Regions from separate parts of the Xylophilus rhododendri genome, predicted to be linked through region 1. Evidence: riboswitches for the same ligand, from Rfam matches in the RefSeq annotation. Region 1 holds a riboswitch; the other holds the start of a gene.
What was found. Region 1 has a riboswitch for cobalamin ahead of GT347_RS03035 (TonB-dependent receptor domain-containing protein). Riboswitches for the same ligand answer to the same signal wherever they lie in the genome.
Positions count from the first base shown of each region.

Region 1 (8,542 bases):
GATCAGGAACTGGTCGTGCCGGCCGGGAACACGCGCCGAGATGTGGGTGTAGATGCCGTCGTCCATGCCGAAGTGGGCGACCAGGCGGTAGCAGGCGGCGAGTTCCTCGCGCACCCGGCGCTCGGCTTCGGAGATGCCGGGCAGGAAGCCGGTGGTGCGGCGGATCGGGACTGCGCCCGAGATGGCTGTGCGTTCCATGCGTTTCTCCGTTTGCGGCAGGCTTTTTCTACTGCGGCAGGGTTCTGTCAGCTGTCGACAGATGACATTACGCATGGAACGTGCCCGGTTCCTGTTGAGGAAAAACCCGGCTTTGTCGGAGAAATCGCCTGATCTTGGGGCGCCAGGCGCACCAAAAAGGCGACGGGCTCAGCGCTTCTTCTTGCTGCCCAGGCGCGACTCCTGGCCGGCCAGCAGGCGCTGGATGTTGAGGCGGTGGCGCCAGACCAGCAGGGCCGCCATCACCACCGTCGCCGCCACCAGCGCCGTCGAGCGCGGCCAGGCGATGCCGCCGCCCAGCACCAGATAGAAGGGCGCGAACACGGCGGCCACCAGCGCCGCCAGCGAGGAGTAGCGGAAGAACCCAGCCACGATGATCCAGGTCAGCAGCGTGGCCAGCCCCAGCAGCGGTGCGATGCCCAGCAGCACGCCGGCAGCGGTGGCCACGCCCTTGCCGCCCTGGAAGCGGAAGAACACCGGATAGAGGTGGCCGAGAAAGGCGGCCAGCCCTGCGAGCGCGACCGCGGTGTCGTCCAGCCCATGGGCCGGGCCGAACACCCGCACCAGGAAGACCGGCAGCCAGCCCTTGGCCGCATCCAGCAGCAGCGTGGCGATGGCGGCCTTCTTGCTGCCCGAGCGCAGCACATTGGTCGCACCCGGATTGCCGCTGCCGTAGCTGCGCGGATCGGCCAGGCCCATGGAGCGGCTGACCAGCACCGCGAAGGACAGGGAGCCGATCAGGTAGGCCGCGAGGGTGCAGAGCACGGTGAGCAAGGTGGGGGACATGGGATCGTTGTTCTGGTGAAGGCCGAGGGGCGCGGCTATTCTGCCAGCGCGCATTGCACCGGTTTCGCCCCCAGCAGGCGCACGCAGACCTGCGGATCCAGCCCCACCAGATAGCCGCGCCGGCCGCCGTTGATGCAGATGCGCGGCAGCTCCAGGATGCTCGATTCGATGAACACCCGCATCTCGCGTCTGGTGCCGAAGGGCGAGGTGCCGCCGACCAGGTAGCCGCTGTGCCGGTGGGCCACCTCGGGCTTGCAGGGCTCGACCGACTTGGCGCCGATCTGGCGCGCCAGGTTCTTGGTGGAGACGGTGCGGTTGCCGTGCATCAGCACCAGCAGGGGTTTGGCATCCTGGTCCTGCATGACCAGGGTCTTGACGACAGTGAACGGGTCCATGCCCAGCACCGCCGCGCTGTGCTGGGCGCCGCCGTGTTCCAGGTATTCGTAGGGGTGTTCGGTGAACTCGACCCGTTCCTGCCGGAGGACCTGGGTGGCGGGGGTTTCGCTGATATGCGGCTGCTTCTTGGCCATGGCTCGTTGCTTCTGGGGCGGACGCGATGCTACTGCGCGGGAAATGGACGAAGCGCCAAAAATGCCCGCATGGGCACGAGTCCATGACGGAATTAGGGGATTGCGTCCTACACGTAAACCCCAGGCTGACACATAGAGTTTCAGGCAGATAGGCCTGCTCACTTGGGCTTCCATTCTCCAACCGAGCGCGACATGCCCGATTCCTCCACCCTTGTCTGGATCTTCGTCCTCGTCACGCTGCTGCCCGGCCTGGGACTGTTGATGGCGGACCGCCTGCCTTCCCAGGCTCGGTCCGGCCTGCTGCTCGCCTGTTCCGGTGCATGGCTGGCGATGGCCTGCCTGGTGGTGGCCACCGCTGCGATGAACTATGGCCTGGGCTCCTTGAGCAGCTGAAACGCCTGAGCTGCACCGCCATGAGCCCGCCGAGCCGCGGGCTTTTTCATGCCCAAAGCAAAATGGCTGCCGCGGGGGCAGCCATTTGGCCGGATGTACGAGGTGTCTGCAGTCGCCACCGAGCCCTCATCCTGAACCGGGGGTTCAGGTGGGCCAGGGCAGCCAGGCATTGGGTTCGTCTGACGCGAGACGATCACGCTTGCCTGGCAATGTACCTAGCCCTTGCTCAGGGAGCATTGGTTCAAGGAAATATAAGACCCGGCGTGCGCCGCAGACACGTTTGTATTGTACGGCCACACGAAGGCAGCGGCGTTACAGAAGCCGTCCGTCTTCGGCCAGGGCATCGTCGAGGCGGCGCAGCAGGCTGGTCCAGAGCGCGGCGTCGGATTCCGGGTCGCCGGGCGTGGCGGGCGCGGGGGCAGGGCGCTCGGCCGCGTCGAAGGCCAGGTTCAGCGCGGCCAGCACGGCGATGCGGTCGCGCGCGCGGATCTTGCCGGCGTCGCGGATACGCGTCATGGCCAGGTTGACCTTCTCGGCGGCCTCGCGCAGGCGGGTCTCGCCGCCGTCGGGGCAGCCCAGCAGGTAGCCCTGGCCGAGGATCTGCACTTCGATCTGTTTCATGCGCGGCCTCCATCGGTTTCGCTGTCGAGCGCCAGCGGCAGGCGCTCCAGCACCGCATCCACCCGCACCCGCGCGGCATGCAGGCGCACCTGCAGGGCGTCGCGCTCGCGGGTGAGGCTGGCGACCTGCTCGGCCAGCAGGGCATTGGTGCGGCGCAGCTCGGCATGGCGCAACAGCAATCGTTCTACGCGCTCGGCGACTTGCTCAAGGGGGACGGAGGATTGGGCCATGGCCCATGATTGTAGGGTTTTGAAACATGCGTCCGAAAGATCGCCGGGTGGGCGCTTAGTCCCTGTGGCGGGGTCGCATAGAATCGCCGCCGTTGGTGCTCGCGCCGCCGGTTCTCGGCAGCGCAGTTCAACGGGAAGCAGGAGGGCTGTCCGCCGACGGACATGCCCGACCTGCGCTGCCCCCGCAACGGTCGGTGGAAAGAGTCCGCAGCGTTATCGCGGACTCGCGTGTGCCCTCATGGCCACTGGATGCAAGCAAGGCATCTGGGAAGGCGAGACACACGGGTTCCACCCAGCCCGGATACCGGCCAACGACGTGGTCCTGCAGACGTTGCCCGAGTGGCGCGTCCGCAAGGGCCGATCGAGCCCAGAGCCGGCGGGGAAGCCGGCCAGGGCCGCCCTCACTGTCCGTCGTCTCTCATGAAAATCCGTCTCTCCCTGGTGGCGCAGGCCGTTGCCTGCCTGTCCACACTCGCCCTGGCGTCCGCCGCGCTGGCCCAGTCCTCGGCCGCATCGCTGAAGGAAACCGTGGTCACCGCCGACCGCACCGAGCAGCCGATCTCGGACGTGTTGTCCGACGTCTCGGTGGTCGACCGCGAAACCATCGAACGCAGCGGCGCGGTCGGCGTGGCCGACGTTCTCGCGCGCCTGCCCGGCATCGAGATCAGCCGCAACGGCGGCCCCGGCAACAACACCAGCGTGTACCTGCGCGGCGCCGAGTCGCGCTTCACCGCGGTCTACCTCGACGGCGTGCGCATCGATTCGCAATCGACCGGCGGCGTGATCTGGGAGCAGATCCCCCTGTCCCAGATCGAGCGCATCGAAGTGCTGCGCGGCCCGGCGGCCGCCGTGTATGGCTCCGACGCCATCGGCGGCGTGATCCAGCTGTTCACGAAGAAGGGCGAGGCCGGCTTCCACCCCTATGTGGGCGTGGGCGCGGGCACCCATGGCACCAAGAAGATCGAGGCCGGCGCCAGCGGCGCTTTCGGCACCGACAACGCCTTCGACTACTCCATCGGCGCGGCCCGCGAGATCAGCACCGGCTTCAACGCCCGCCCGCTGCCCACGCAGAACCCGGACAAGGACGGCTACCGCAGCAGCTCCGCCAACGCGCGCCTGGGCTTCAAGATCGACGCCCGCAACCGCCTCGACGCGAGTTTCCTGGCCAACGACATGGACTCGCAGTACGACAGCACGCTGCGCAGCAACGACACCAACTTCCACCAGCTGCGCACCGCAGGCCTCACCTACACCGGCCAGTGGACCGACTTCTGGAAGGCCACGCTGCAGGCCACCGCCTCGCGCAGCCGCTACGAGACGCAGCCCAGCTACTACCTGACCAAGACCGAGCTGCACAACTACCTGTTCCAGAACGAGTTCACCTTCGGCCCGCATCGCTTCACCGCCGCGCTGGAACGCCGGGAAGACAACCTGCAGAACGCCCCGATCGACCGCGACCGCTCGCAGAACGGCCTGGCCCTGGGCTATGCCTTCAAGCAGGGCCCGCACACCCTGCAGCTGCATGCCCGCCATGACCAGGACAGCGAGTTCGGCGGCAAGGACACCGGCAGCGCCGCCTACGGCTACGCCTTCAACGCCAACTGGCGCGCCACCGCGTCCATCGGCACCGCCTTCCGCGCGCCCACGCTCTACCAGCGCTTCTCGATCTACGGCCTGGGCACGCTGCAGCCCGAGACCTCGCGCAATGCCGAGGCCGCGCTGCGCTGGTCGCAGGGTGCGAGCGAGGCCAGCGTCACCGTCTACCGCAACAAGGTCGAGAACCTGATCACCTTCGGCGCCGCCGGCGGCTGCGGCTCCACCCTGGGCTGCTACCGCAACACCGCGCATGCCGAGTACTCGGGTGTGACCTTCGCCGGCAGCCAGAAGATCGCCGGTTTCTCGCTGCGCGGCTCGCTGGACCTGCAGGACCCCAAGGACGAGGACACCGGCAAGCAACTGGCGCGCCGAGCGAAGCAGCATGCGGTGCTGGGCGCAGATACCCGCTTCGGCGACATCGACGCCGGCGCGGAAATGCAGACATCCGCCCATCGCTGGGACAATGCGGCCAACACCACGCGCCTGGGCGGCTACACGCTGTTCAACCTCTATGCCAGCACCCGCATCGCCCGCGACTACAGCCTGGTCGCACGCATCGACAACCTCGCCGACAAGTCCTACCAGCTGGCCAATACCTACGCCACGCCCGGTCGTGTGCTGTACGTGGGCGTGAAATGGGCGCCGCAATAAACGAGCTCTCTGCCCGCTGCCCCGCGCTCCTGGTGGCGGCCCCGGCTTCCGGCCAGGGCAAGACCACCGTGGCCGCGGCCCTGGCGCGCCTGCACACCCGCGCCGGGCGCCGCGTGCGCGCCTTCAAGGTGGGGCCGGACTTCCTCGATCCCTACTGGCTCGAAGCCGCCACCGGCGCACCGGTTCATGCGCTCGACCTGTGGATGGTCGGCGAGCAGGGCTGCGCCGCCATGCTGCATGCGGCCGCGCAGGAAAACGACCTGATCGTCATCGAAGGCGCCATGGGCCTCTTCGACGGCCAGCCCAGCGCCGCCGACCTGGCCGAACGCTTCGGCGTGCCGGTGGTGGCGGTGGTCGATGCCGGCAAGATGGCCGGCACCTTCGGCGCGCTGGCCTACGGCCTGCGCCACTACCGGCCAGGCCTGCCCTGGGCGGGGGTACTGGCCAACCAGGTCGCCAGCCTGCGCCATGGCGACATGCTCAAGGCCGGCCTGCGGGATGCCGACGACTGGCTGGGCTCGCTGCCGCGCAGCGCCGACTGGGCCCTGCGCGAACGCCACCTGGGCCTGTCGGCCGACCTGCCGGCGAGCGAGGCCCTGGCCCGCATCGACGCGGCCGCCGACGCCCTGGCCGCCACGCCCCTGGCGGCGCTGCCGCTGGAGCGCTGGGCGGTGGACTTTCCCGCGCCCGCATCCACATCCGAACTGCCGGCGCTGCTGGCCGGCCGGCGGGTGGCGATCGCGCGGGATGCGTCCTTCGCCTTCGTCTACCAGGCCAATCTGGACACCCTGCGGGGCATGGGCGCCGAGCTGTCCTTCTTCTCGCCGCTGGCCGGCGAGGCGCTGCCCGACTGCGACGCCGTCTGGCTGCCCGGTGGCTATCCCGAGCTGTATCCGCGCCAGCTGGCCGAAGCCACCGCCAGCCGCGAAGGCCTGGCCGCGCACATCGCCGCCGGCAAGCCGGTCTGGGCCGAGTGCGGCGGCATGATGGCCTTGATGGACGAGATCTGCGACATGGAAGGCCGTAGCCATCCCGGCTGGGGCCTGCTGCCGGGCGTCACCCGCATGCAGCGCCGGCTGGCAGCCCTGGGGCCGCAGCAGCTGGCGCTGCCGGCGGGCACCTTGCGCGGCCATACCTTCCACTACTCGACCGCGGCCTCGCCGCTGCCGGTGGTGGCGCGCACCGCGCGGCCGGACGGCGGCTCGGCAGGGCAGGGCGGGGAAGCCGTCTATGCCCACGAAGGGGTGATGGCGAGCTACTTCCACGCCTGGTTCGCGTCCTGCCCCGAAGCGGTCGCCGCCTTGCTGGGCGGGCGCGCATGAGGGTGGCGGGCAGCGAGCTGGTGCTGGGCGGCCAGCGCAGCGGCAAGTCGCGGCGTGCCGAGCAGCTGGCGCAGGCCTGGCTGGCGGGCGATGCCGGGCATCGCGCGAGCTTCGTGGTGACGGCGCATGGCGGCGATGAAGAGATGCAGAGCCGCATCGAACGCCATCGCGCCGACCGGGCCGAACGCCTGCCCGGTGCGGCCACCGTCGAAGCGCCGCGCGCCCTAGCCGAAGCCATCGCCGCGCACAGCCGGGCCGACACGCTGATCGTGGTCGACTGCCTCACCCTCTGGCTCGCCAACCTCCATCCGCTGGACGAGTCCGGCATCGCGCAGGAGACGGATCGGCTCGCCGACGCCGTCGCGCAGGCCGCCGGCCCGGTCGTGCTGGTCTCCAACGAAATCGGCCTGGGCGTGGTGCCCATGGGCCGCGAGGTTCGCGCCTATGTGGACGCGCTGGGCCGCATCAACCAGGCGCTGGCGGCGGTCTGCGAGCGTGTCACGCTGGTGGCGGCCGGGCTGCCGCTGGTACTCAAGGGAAGCTTGTGAAGAAGATCGTTTTTGCCTTGTGGCTGGGCCTGCTCGCGGCTTGCGGCGCGGTGCAGGCGGCCGATGCCGGCCCGTCCGTCACCGATGGCCGGGGCCGTGTCATCACCCTGCCGCGGGTGCCCCAGCGCATCGTGACCCTGCTGCCCTCGCTGACCGAAAGCGTCTGCGCGCTGGACCAGTGCCAGCGCCTGGTCGGCGTGGACCGCTATTCCAACGCACCGGCCTTCGTGCGCGGCCTGCCGCAGGTGGGCGGCGGGCTGGATCCGAGCATCGAGGCCATCGTCGCCCTCAAGCCCGACGTGGTGCTGCTGGCCGTGTCCTCCCGGGCCAGCGCGCGGCTCGAAGCCCTGGGCATTCCGGTGGTGGCGCTGGAGCCCAAGACCCATGTCGACGTGCGCCGGGTGCTGGGCCAGATCGCCACGCTGCTGGGCTTGCCCACTTCGTCGGCCGACCGGCTCTGGCGCGAGATCGACGCCGGGGTGCTGGCCGCTGCCCAGTCCTTGCCCGAACGGGCGCATGGCATGCGGGTGTATTTCGAGGTGAGCCGCGGGCCGTATGCGGCCGGCGAGTCCTCCTTCATCGGCGAGACGCTCACCCGCCTGGGCGCACGCAACGTGGTGCCGGCATCGCTGGGGCCCTTCCCGCGCCTGAACCCGGAGTTCGTGGTGCGCGCCGATCCGGACGTGATCATGATCGGCAACCGCAGCATGCAGTCCATGGTGCCCTACCCGGGCTGGCAAAGCATGCGGGCGATGAAGACGGGCAATGTCTGTGTCTTCGGCCCCGAGATATCCGACGTGGTGGTGCGGCCCGGGCCGCGTATGGCTGAAGCCGCGCGCGCCATGGCCGAATGCCTCGTCGAAAAGTCGGCCAAGCGCCAGCCCGGGAAGGCCGAGTGACCAGGAGAAGGCCCTGGCTGCTGGGCGCGCTGCTGCTGGTCGCCTCCTGCGCGCTGCTGGCGCTGGGCGCGGCCATCGGCAGCACCGGCATCGACAGCCTGCGGGCGGTGCGGCAGGACCCTGTGGCCTGGCAGATCGTCTGGGACATCCGCCTGCCGCGCACCGCAGGCGCCTGGGTCTGCGGCGCGCTGCTCGGCCTGGCGGGCGCGGTGGCGCAGGGGCTGTTCCGCAATCCGCTGGCCGAACCCTATCTGCTGGGCAGCGCCTCCGGCGCGTCGCTGGGCACCGCGCTGGCGCTGCTGGTGGCGGGCCAGTCGCCGGCGGCGGCCATGGCGGGCGACTGGCTGATCCAACTGGGCGTGACCGGCGCGGCCTTCGTCGGCGCCGTGATCGCCGTGCTGCTGACCCTGGCCCTGGCGCGCGGCGCGCAGCACACGCTGCGCCTGCTGCTGGGCGGGGTGATCGTGGGTGTGGTGCTGGGGGCGGCCAAGGATCTCGTCACGCTGGCCGCGCCGCGCATCCTGGAAGCGATGCAGGGTTTCACGCTGGGCAGCACCGCCTTCCTGGGCTGGCAGGCGGTGGCGCTGATGGCGGCGGTGCTGCTGGGGTGTCTGATCGTGTCGCTGCTGCTGGCCCCGGTGCTCGACGGCCTGGCCCTGGGCGAGGCCACCGCCACCAGCCTGGGCCTGGCGCTGCCCACGCTGCGCGCCGCCCTGGTCGCCGTGCTGGCGCTGTGCACCGCCACGGCGG
Region 1 is NZ_CP047650.1:642,083-650,624, reverse strand. Features, by position in the region: gene GT347_RS03070 (class II aldolase/adducin family protein) at 1-198, opposite strand, end outside; gene plsY (glycerol-3-phosphate 1-O-acyltransferase PlsY) at 367-1,002, opposite strand; gene GT347_RS03060 (aminoacyl-tRNA deacylase) at 1,038-1,532, opposite strand; gene GT347_RS03055 (hypothetical protein) at 1,725-1,925, shown strand; RNA gene ssrS (6S RNA) at 2,025-2,205, opposite strand; gene GT347_RS03045 (cell division protein ZapA) at 2,238-2,546, opposite strand; gene GT347_RS03040 (DUF904 domain-containing protein) at 2,543-2,776, opposite strand; cobalamin riboswitch at 2,853-3,103, shown strand; gene GT347_RS03035 (TonB-dependent receptor domain-containing protein) at 3,197-5,023, shown strand; gene GT347_RS03030 (cobyrinate a,c-diamide synthase) at 5,008-6,345, shown strand; gene cobU (bifunctional adenosylcobinamide kinase/adenosylcobinamide-phosphate guanylyltransferase) at 6,342-6,893, shown strand; gene GT347_RS03020 (ABC transporter substrate-binding protein) at 6,890-7,792, shown strand; gene GT347_RS03015 (FecCD family ABC transporter permease) at 7,744-8,542, shown strand, end outside.

Region 2 (8,542 bases), 800 kb from region 1:
GAGTTCGCGGTAGAGCTGGGCGAGCTGCTTCTGCGCGTCCTCGTCGGCCGCCCAGTAGCCCTGGCGCTGGGCCTGCACCAGGCGCTCCAGGGTCTGGGCGAAAGCCTGGGGATGGCTGCGCATCCACTCGGGGATGCCCATGTGGTGCTTGTCCTTCACCAGCACCTCGTAGAAGCTCTGCCAGTGGTCGGAGCGGATGGTGTCGCGCGCCACCGCCTGCCAGCCCCAGGCGAACTGCACGGCCTTGAGCACCTGCAGCGTGCCGGCATAGCCCTCCTGCTTCTGCGCCTCTATCCAGCCGGGGTGCAGGTAGCGGCTCTGCATTTCCAGGGCGATGCTGCGGCTGGCGGCCTCGCTGTGGACTTCGCCGCTGTCCTGCACCTGGCTCACGTACAGGTCCAGCCCTTCCTTCCGGCCGGCGCTGCGGGCGGCGGCGGAGAGGCCGCCCAGGTACTGGAAGGGATCGTCCGAACTCACCATGCCGTAGAGGTTGGAGCTGCGCGACATCACCGCCGCATCGGTATGGCGCAGGTGGGCGCCCAGCGCCTCGGCGGCGGCGCCCTGGGCCAGACCCTCGACCGGGCGGCCGTCCACATAGGGTTGGCTCATGCGCTGCAGGAACATGTCGCCCAGACGGCTGTCCTCGCGCTGCAGGCCGTCGTCCTGCACGGCTTCGGCGATGCCGGTGCCGTAGTCGCCCGCGCTGTTGCCGAAGCTGCGGGCGCGGGCCAGCAGCGCGGCCTGCTCGCGCGGCACGCCGCGCTGCAGCAGCTCGGCCTCGACCTGGCGGGTATTGCGGGCGATGGCGGTGGGTTGACCGCCCTCCTCCGTGGCCGCAGCGGCCAGCGCGACGGCCTGGTCGAGCAGCGCCATCAGTACCGGGAACTGGTCGCGGTAGGAGCCGGTGACGCTGAGCAGCACGTCCACCCGCGGGCGCTTGAGTTCAGCCGAGGGGATCAGCTGCACCTGCTGCGGACGGCCGGAGGCATCCCACACCGGGCGCACACCCAGGGCGATGAGGGCTTCGGCCTCCAGCACGCCCTGCTGGCGCAGGGTTTCGCCGGCCCAGAGGGACAGGGCCAGTCGTTCGGGCATGCGCTTGTCGTGCTCATGGCGCCAGGCCTTCAGCCAGTCGTCGAACACGCTTTGCGCGACGGCATAGGCCTGCTGAGTGGGCAGGCGAGCGGGGTCCAGGCCGGTGAGATTGCGGCCGGTGGGCAGGCTGTCGGGGTTGCGGATCGGGTCGCCGCCGTAGGCCGCGGTGAGGAAACGGCCGTCCAGGGCGGCCAGCAAGCCGGGCATCTCGCCTTCGGTGGCCAGCAGCTTGTCCAGCTCCTGCGCGCGTTTGGCCAGGGCCAGCAGGGCTGTTGTGTCGATGGGCTTCAGGGCGGCATGGTTGGGGATCACACCCGCCACCCTGGGCTCCTTGCGCAGGTCGAGCACGCTGGCTGCCTCGGCATCGCGCAGCGCCAGGTCCAGCCAGCGCGCCGGCCGGGCGGTGGGCATGCTGGCGTAGTCGATCAGGAAGGCTTCGTCGATGTCTTCGCCCAGCGCCTCGATCAGCGGTTTCCTCAGCGACTGCATGATGGTCTGGCGCCGCAGCGTGGTGTCCGGCGCCACGCCGAAGGTGGCCAGGCCCTTGGGCTGGGAGCTTTGCGCCAGCGAGTCGAGGTAGGGATGCAGGATCTCCAGGAAGCCCTCGAAGTGCTCGGCGATGCGCTCGGGTGTCCAGCCCAGGTCGCGGTGCAGCTGGTGTTCGGTGAACTGCTTGGTGAGTTCACGTTCCAGCGCCGCGCGGGTGGGGCCGGCGTCCACGGTTTCCCATTCGTGCATCAGCTCGTGCATGCGCGCCATGCGGGCGTTGAAGCCGGCCGGGGAGAACACCGGCGTCTTGTGGCTCACCAGCAGCGCCCGGCCGCGGCGCTTGGCGGTAAGCGCCTCGCCGAGGTTGTCGACGATGTAGGGGTAGACGACCGGCACATGGTCCGATGCCGCGGCCAGGGGCAGCATGGCGTCGTCGTCCATGGACAGGCCGCGCGACTTGCCCGGCGCCCATTCCTGCGTGCCGTGGGTGCCGAAGTGGATCAGCGCATCGGCCTGACCGGCCCAGAAATAGGTGGCGAGGTAGTGGTGCGACAGCGGGGTCTTGCTGCGGTGCATGAAGGGGCTCTGGCCCGATCGCAGGGTTTCCTCGCGCGGCGGCTGCGGCAGCACCGAGAGCTTGCCGACCTGCAGGCGCGGGATCACGAAGACCGGCGCGCCCTTCCACTGAAGCACATAGGGGCTGCGGCCGGGCGGGCCCCATTGGCCGGTGACCCGCTCGCGCACGGCCTGCGGCAGGGTGGCGAACCATCGTTCGTAGTCGACCAGGGGGACGGCGGCGGCGCGGTCGGCCTCCAGCAGCGCACGCAGGTCGGCGCCGGGGTAGTAGGCGCGCAGCAGGGGCTGCAGGCCGGCGATCCAGTCGGCTTCGGAAACCGCATGGGTGTCGTAACCGGCTTCGGCCAAGCCACCGGAGACCCGCTCCAGGCTGCGCGGCACATTGAGGAAGGAGGCGCCGAAATTGGTGCCGCCCGCCGGGTAGTTGTAGACCATGGCGACCAGCCGCTTGTCATGCTCCGGCCGGGTCTGCAGCGCGATCAGCCGGCGGGCCTTGGCAACCACCGCATCGGCCTGAACGTCGATCAGCGCCGTACCTGCACCGCCCGCGGCCTGGGCCGTGACCAGCACCGGGTCGATGGCACCCGCGCCCTCCGGCTGCGCCAGGTAGAAAGGCACGTCGCTGCTGCCCAGTCCCACCGCATCGGCCTGCCAGGCGGCCACATCGCCGTTGCGATAGGGCTGGGTGGCCAGCAGCGGTGTGCCCCAGCGCTCCAGCAGCGGCTGCAGCTCCGCGCCGCGCGGCAGCAGCTGGTGCAGCACCAGCGCACGCGGATGCGGCCGGTGGGTGGCGGGCAGTTCCAGCAGCGACTGCAGCTCGGCCGCGCTGGTGGCCGGCGAGAACACCGCATAGGCCAGCAGGCCCTGGCGGCGGAAGCCGCGCAGCCAGCTGTCGAGCCAGTCGGTGCTGCCGTCGATGAAGTGATAACGGTGCACCAGCACCGCGACCGCGGGCAGATCCTTCAGTTCGGCCTGGGCCTGTTGCCAGCGCGCCAGCGCGGCGGCATCGGCGAAAGTGCCCGGCGCATCCGGCAGGTACAGGCCCTGCGTGGGCCAAGGCGCGGGCGGCGGCAGCTTGGGGGCCCGCTGCCATCGACGGCAGCACGGGCCAGGGCCAGCGCGGGGCCGAGGTTGCGTTCGCCGCCGGCACGCAGGTAGGCGGCCATGTCCATGGCCTCGGCCGGGCCGGTGGCCGTGACCCAGACGGTGCGCGGCGCCGGCCGCTCGCAGCCGGGCACCTGCTGCAGCAGGCCGCGCAGCCGGGCCTCGATGGAGGGATGGCGGGCATCGATCCAGACCAGGGCCGCACCCTCGCAGGCGCCGCGCAGGGTGGCGGATTCCGCATCGCTCAGTCTCGCGCTGCCGGCGATGGGGTATTCGAGATGGCGCACCGCGAAGCCGCTGCGCGCGCCCAGGCGCTCGACCATGGCGGTGCGCGCGGCGGTCGTCACATCGGCGGTGATCCACAACAGGCTGTCGGCCGCCCAGGCGGGCGCGGCCAGCAAGGCCGCCGACAGCATCAGGCGCCGGCACCAGGCGGCGATCCTCATTTGGCCGGCGCGGCCGCGGCGGGCGCTGCCTTGTCCTCGGGGATGTAGACCATGGTCCCGTCCTCCAGCGTGTAGGCCACGCCGGCCCGCACGCCCTGCCCCGCGCTGGCGCTGCCGGAGCCCTTGAAACGCACGTCCTTGCCTTTCTCGCGCACGACGATCTCCATGTCCGGTTGGCCGGCATTGCGCACCACCGTCGCGCCCTCGGGCACGGCGCTCTGCTTCTGCGCGGCGACAGCCGTCATCAGCGCCACCACCAGCACCAAGAACACATCGACCAGGTTGACGGCCGAGAGCATCGGATCGTCGTCGTCCTCGTGCAGGACCTGCAGCGTGGCCTTGCTCATGCCTGGACTCCGTCGGACAGCCCGCGCGCCTTGCGGATCGCGAACAGCTCGGCCAGCAGCCAGCGCCGGCGCACCGAATACACCACCAGCCCGATCGAAGCCGCCGCCAGCGCCAGCACCACGCCGGCAAAGGCGCCGCTGAACACCGACAGCGCCTGCTGCCCCTGCCCCGCCGCCACGCTCTGCAGCGCGGGGCCCAGGGGCACCATGGTGGCGATCAGGCCCAGCATCGGCGCCAGGCGGCTCAGCAGGCGCACCGGCTCGATCTGGCGCAGCACGGCCATCTCCAGCTCGTCCATCGAGGCTTCGGGCACTGCGCGCAAGGCGCGGTAGCCGGGCTGGCGCCAGCGCTGCAAGGCCTCGACCAGCGTCGCGCCGGCCAGCCACAGGGCATAGAGAAACCCCAGGCCGACCAGCAGCAGCACCGGTGTCAGCAGCGATTGGGCGACGTGTGAAAAACCTTCTTCCAGCATGCGAATTCCTTGGGTGGCGGGAATTGGCAAACGGGACAAAGCGGACCGGCGACGGACGAGCGCGACCCGGCCTGAAGGGCGGATGGGTCAGCGAAGGAAGGTCTCTCGGTCGCCCTGCCCCGGCATCCCCGCCGGGTCTGGACATCAACGGCCGCCGCTTCTTGTCGAAGCGGCGGCCTCTTCATTGGCCGGTATCCGGGCTGGGCGGAAACGGCATCCCCCGCCTTCCCAGGCGCCGAAGCGCCCAGTGGCTGTGAGAGGGATGCTGAAGCCGCGGCAGCGATGCGCCGCGTGGCTTCTTCCGCCGACCGTTGCGGGGGCAGCGCAGGTCGGGCTCCGGTGTCGGACGGCCCTCCTGCTTCCCGTTGAACTGCGGTCCAGGACAGGACCACGAGCACCAACTCGTGACATTCTATTACGCGTCTTCAGATGCCCGTGACGAAACGCCAGCCCCGTCCTCAGAGCACAGGGCATCCGGCGTGCCCGGCGCGGCGCCCTGCCCGCCCATGCGAGGATCCGCCCCCATGAAAGCCATCACCCTCGACTCCTTCGGCGAAGCCGATGTCCTGCAACTCACCCAAGTGCCCGACCCGGAAGTACGCCCCCACGACCTGCTGGTGCGCAACCGCGCGGCAGGCGTCAACCGCGCCGACCTCAACCAGCGCCGCGGCGCCTACGGCCGCGCCGATTTCGGCGATTCCAGCCTGATGGGCCTGGAGATCGCCGGCGAGGTCGTCGCCATGGGCTCGGAAGTGCGCGGTTTCGCCATCGGCGACCGGGTGATGGGCATCGTCGGCGGCGGCTCCTATGCCGAGCTGGCCCGCTTCGACTGGCGCATGGCGATGCGGGTGCCCGAGGGCATGGACATCGTCGAGGCCGGCGCCATCCCGGAAGTCTTCGTCACCGCCCATGAAGCCCTGGTGCACCTGGGCCGGCTGCAGCCGGGCGAGAAGGTGCTGATCCATGCCGCGGCCGGCGGCGTGGGCTCGGCGGCGGTGCAGCTGGCGCACGCCGTCGGCGCCAAGGTCTTCGCCACGGCCGGCGCCGCCAAGCACGAGGAGGTGCGCCAGTTGGGCGCCGACGTGCTCATCGACCACCGCAGCCAGGATTTCGCCGAGGTGCTGCAGGCCGAGACCGGCGATGCCGGCGTGGACGTGGTGATCGACTTCATCGGCGCCCCCTACCTGGAGCGCAACGTACGCGCGCTGGCCACCGGCGGCCGGCTGGTGCAGGTGGGGCTGATGGGCGGCGCGGCGGGCGCTGCGCTGCCGCTGGACCGGGTGCTGTTCCGCCACCTGCAGATCATGGGCACGGTGATGAAATCCCGCACCGCCGAGGTCAAGCAGGCCATGACCCGGCGTTTCGCCGAGGCCTGGCTGGGCCATTTCGCCGATGGCCGGCTCAAGCCGGTGATCGACAGCCGCTACCCGCTGGCCCAGGCCGCCGAGGCGCACCGGCGCATGGAATCCGGCCTGAACGTGGGCAAGATCATGCTTTTGCCCTGAATCGGTGCGGCCGGCTCAATTCTTGCGCCGGCCTGCCGATAACCCTGACAGGAAGCGCTGAACCTGCATCCCGGCAGACGGGCGCGCCTGTATCCAACGGAAGTCGATCGATGTTTCTCTCTCGTGCAAGGCTCGCGCCGCGGCTGGCGGTGGCATTCGGACTGGTCTGCCTGGTGATGGCGCTGGCCTCGGCCATTGGCGTGTGGCGGCTGACGGAGCTGGAAAGCCTGGCCGACGACCTGGGCGGCCCCTCGGCCGAGCGCGCCCTGCTGGCGCGTGAGCTGCAGGCCATCGTGGTGATCAGCGCCGCCCGCGCCGAAACCCTGCTGGAGACCGACGCCAGCCCGGCCTATGTGGCCCGCATCGATGCCGACCGCAAGGCCACCTCGGCGCGCTCGGAAAAAGTCCGCAAGCGCCTGGACGAGCTGGCCACCGACGAGAAATCCAAACGCCTGTTCGACGCCGTCGATACCGCCGGCAACCAGTTCCGCAAGGTGCGCGACGGCCTGGTCAAGCGCCGCAAGGACGGCGAGACCCTGCCGCCGGACGCCGTGGGCAGCACCCTGCGCCCCGCGGCGGACGCCTATGCCAAATCGGTGGAAGACCTGGCCGAACACCAGCGCCAGCTGGTGGCCGACGCCCGCGAAGAAGCGCAACACAGCGCCAGCACCGGCATCGGCTTGCTGATCGCCGGCACGGTGCTCGGCATGCTGGCCAGCGTGCTCGGTGCCTGGCTGCTGGCGCGCTCCATCCTGCAGCCGCTGTCCTCCGCCTCGCGGGTGGCCGGCAGCATCGCCGACGGCGACCTCAGCACCCGCCTGCCGGCCCCGCGCGCCGACAGCCGCGATGAGATGCAGGCCATGCTCACCGGCCTGGGCGGCATGCAGGCGCGCCTGGTCGGCCTGGTGGGTGACCTGCGCAACGCCGCCACCAGCGTGGCCTCGGCCAGCTCGGAGATCGCCGCCGGCAACAACGACCTGGCCGCGCGCACCGAGCAGACCGCCTCCAACCTGGAGGAAGTCGCCGCCAGCATGGAAGAGCTGCTGGCCACCGTGCGCCAGACCGCCGACGCGGCCCGCCAGGCCAGCGGCCTGGCCGACACCGCCGGCGGCATCGCCGGCAGCGGCCGCGACGCGGTGGCCAAGGTGGTCGCCACCATGGAGGGCATCGCCCAGTCCTCGCGCCGCATCTCGGACATCACCGGCGTGATCGACAGCATCGCCTTCCAGACCAACATCCTGGCGCTCAACGCCGCGGTGGAAGCCGCGCGGGCCGGCGAACAGGGCCGGGGCTTCGCCGTCGTGGCCTCGGAAGTGCGCCATCTGGCGCAGCGCAGCGCCACCGCCGCCAAGGAGATCGGCGGGCTGATCGCCGACAGCGTGCGCCAGGTGCAGGAAGGCGCCGGACTGGCGCAGGCCGCGGGCGTGACCATGGGCGAGATCGTGGGCTCGGTGGCGCGGGTGACGGCCATCATCAACGAGATCTCGGTGGCCACCAGCGAGCAGAGCACCGGCCTGGGCCAGGTGAGCGAGGCCGTCACCCATCTCGACCAGATGACGCAGCAGAACGCGGCGCTGGTGGAGCAGTCTTCCGCCGCCGCCGAAGGCCTGCGCGCCCAGGCGCAGCAGCTCTCGACGCTGGTGGGGACCTTCCGCCTGCCGGACTCGCACGGCGCGGCGCTGCCCTACGCGGGCTGAGCGGCCAGGCCCGGCCCGGCTCAGCCGGGCGGCATCATGTTGAAGCGCGGCAGCTCGAAGGAGCTGAAGAAGCCGCCCTTGGCCTTCTTGGCTTTCGCCGTCGTGGCACGTGCGGTGGCCCGCCGCCTGGGCGTGGTCCTGGGCGTGGTCCTGAGCGTGCCGGGGCGGCGGCGGGTGGTCGTTCCCGGCCTCCTGGTCGTGGTCGTGGACGTGACGGTTGGCGTCGTGGTCGATGTGGTCGATGCGGTCGATGTGGTCGACATCGTGGTGGTCGGCGCCTCGGTGGTCGTGGTGCTCGTCGTGCTGCTGTCGGTCGTCGACTCGGCCAAAGACGCCGGCAGCAGCCGCTCCACCTCGTCACGCACATAGCCGCCGATGTTCAGGAAATCCTCCACCATGGCGCCGTCCTGGCGATCCGAGAACAGCGAGGCATAGGCCTGATCGAGCACGCCTTTGGCCGCCTGGTAGATGTAGGGCGCCCACGCTTCAGGCCGCTTGGCCACCTGGGCGCGAACGATCTGCTGCAGGCTGATGCAGAAGGCCTTGGCCCGGCCGAAGACGGCCGTCGCGTTGCGTATGCCCTCCTCGATCAGCTCGCGGTCCATGGTCAGGCCGCTGATCTGCAGCTGCAGGCGCTCGATGCGGTCGAGCCAAATCGCCTGCTCCGACGCGCTGGACGGACCCGAGATTTCCAGGCGCCCCCGCTCGCGCTCGGTGCCCTCCATCTGGCTTCGCAGCACGCCGATCTGCCGGTCGATATCCGAGATGCGCGTGCGTCGGAATTTGACGTATCGCTCCAGCACATGGTCG
Region 2 is NZ_CP047650.1:5,694,339-5,702,880, reverse strand. Features, by position in the region: gene cobN (cobaltochelatase subunit CobN) at 1-3,195, opposite strand, end outside; gene GT347_RS27795 (hypothetical protein) at 3,123-3,710, opposite strand; gene GT347_RS26395 (DUF2149 domain-containing protein) at 3,707-4,057, opposite strand; gene GT347_RS26390 (hypothetical protein) at 4,054-4,530, opposite strand; cobalamin riboswitch at 4,700-4,946, opposite strand; gene GT347_RS26385 (NAD(P)H-quinone oxidoreductase) at 5,055-6,035, shown strand; gene GT347_RS26380 (methyl-accepting chemotaxis protein) at 6,146-7,732, shown strand; gene GT347_RS27320 (hypothetical protein) at 7,753-8,542, opposite strand, start outside.
Region 2: it holds a riboswitch for cobalamin, as region 1 does, so the genes downstream of both, GT347_RS26390 (hypothetical protein) here and GT347_RS03035 (TonB-dependent receptor domain-containing protein) in region 1, are expected to answer to the same signal.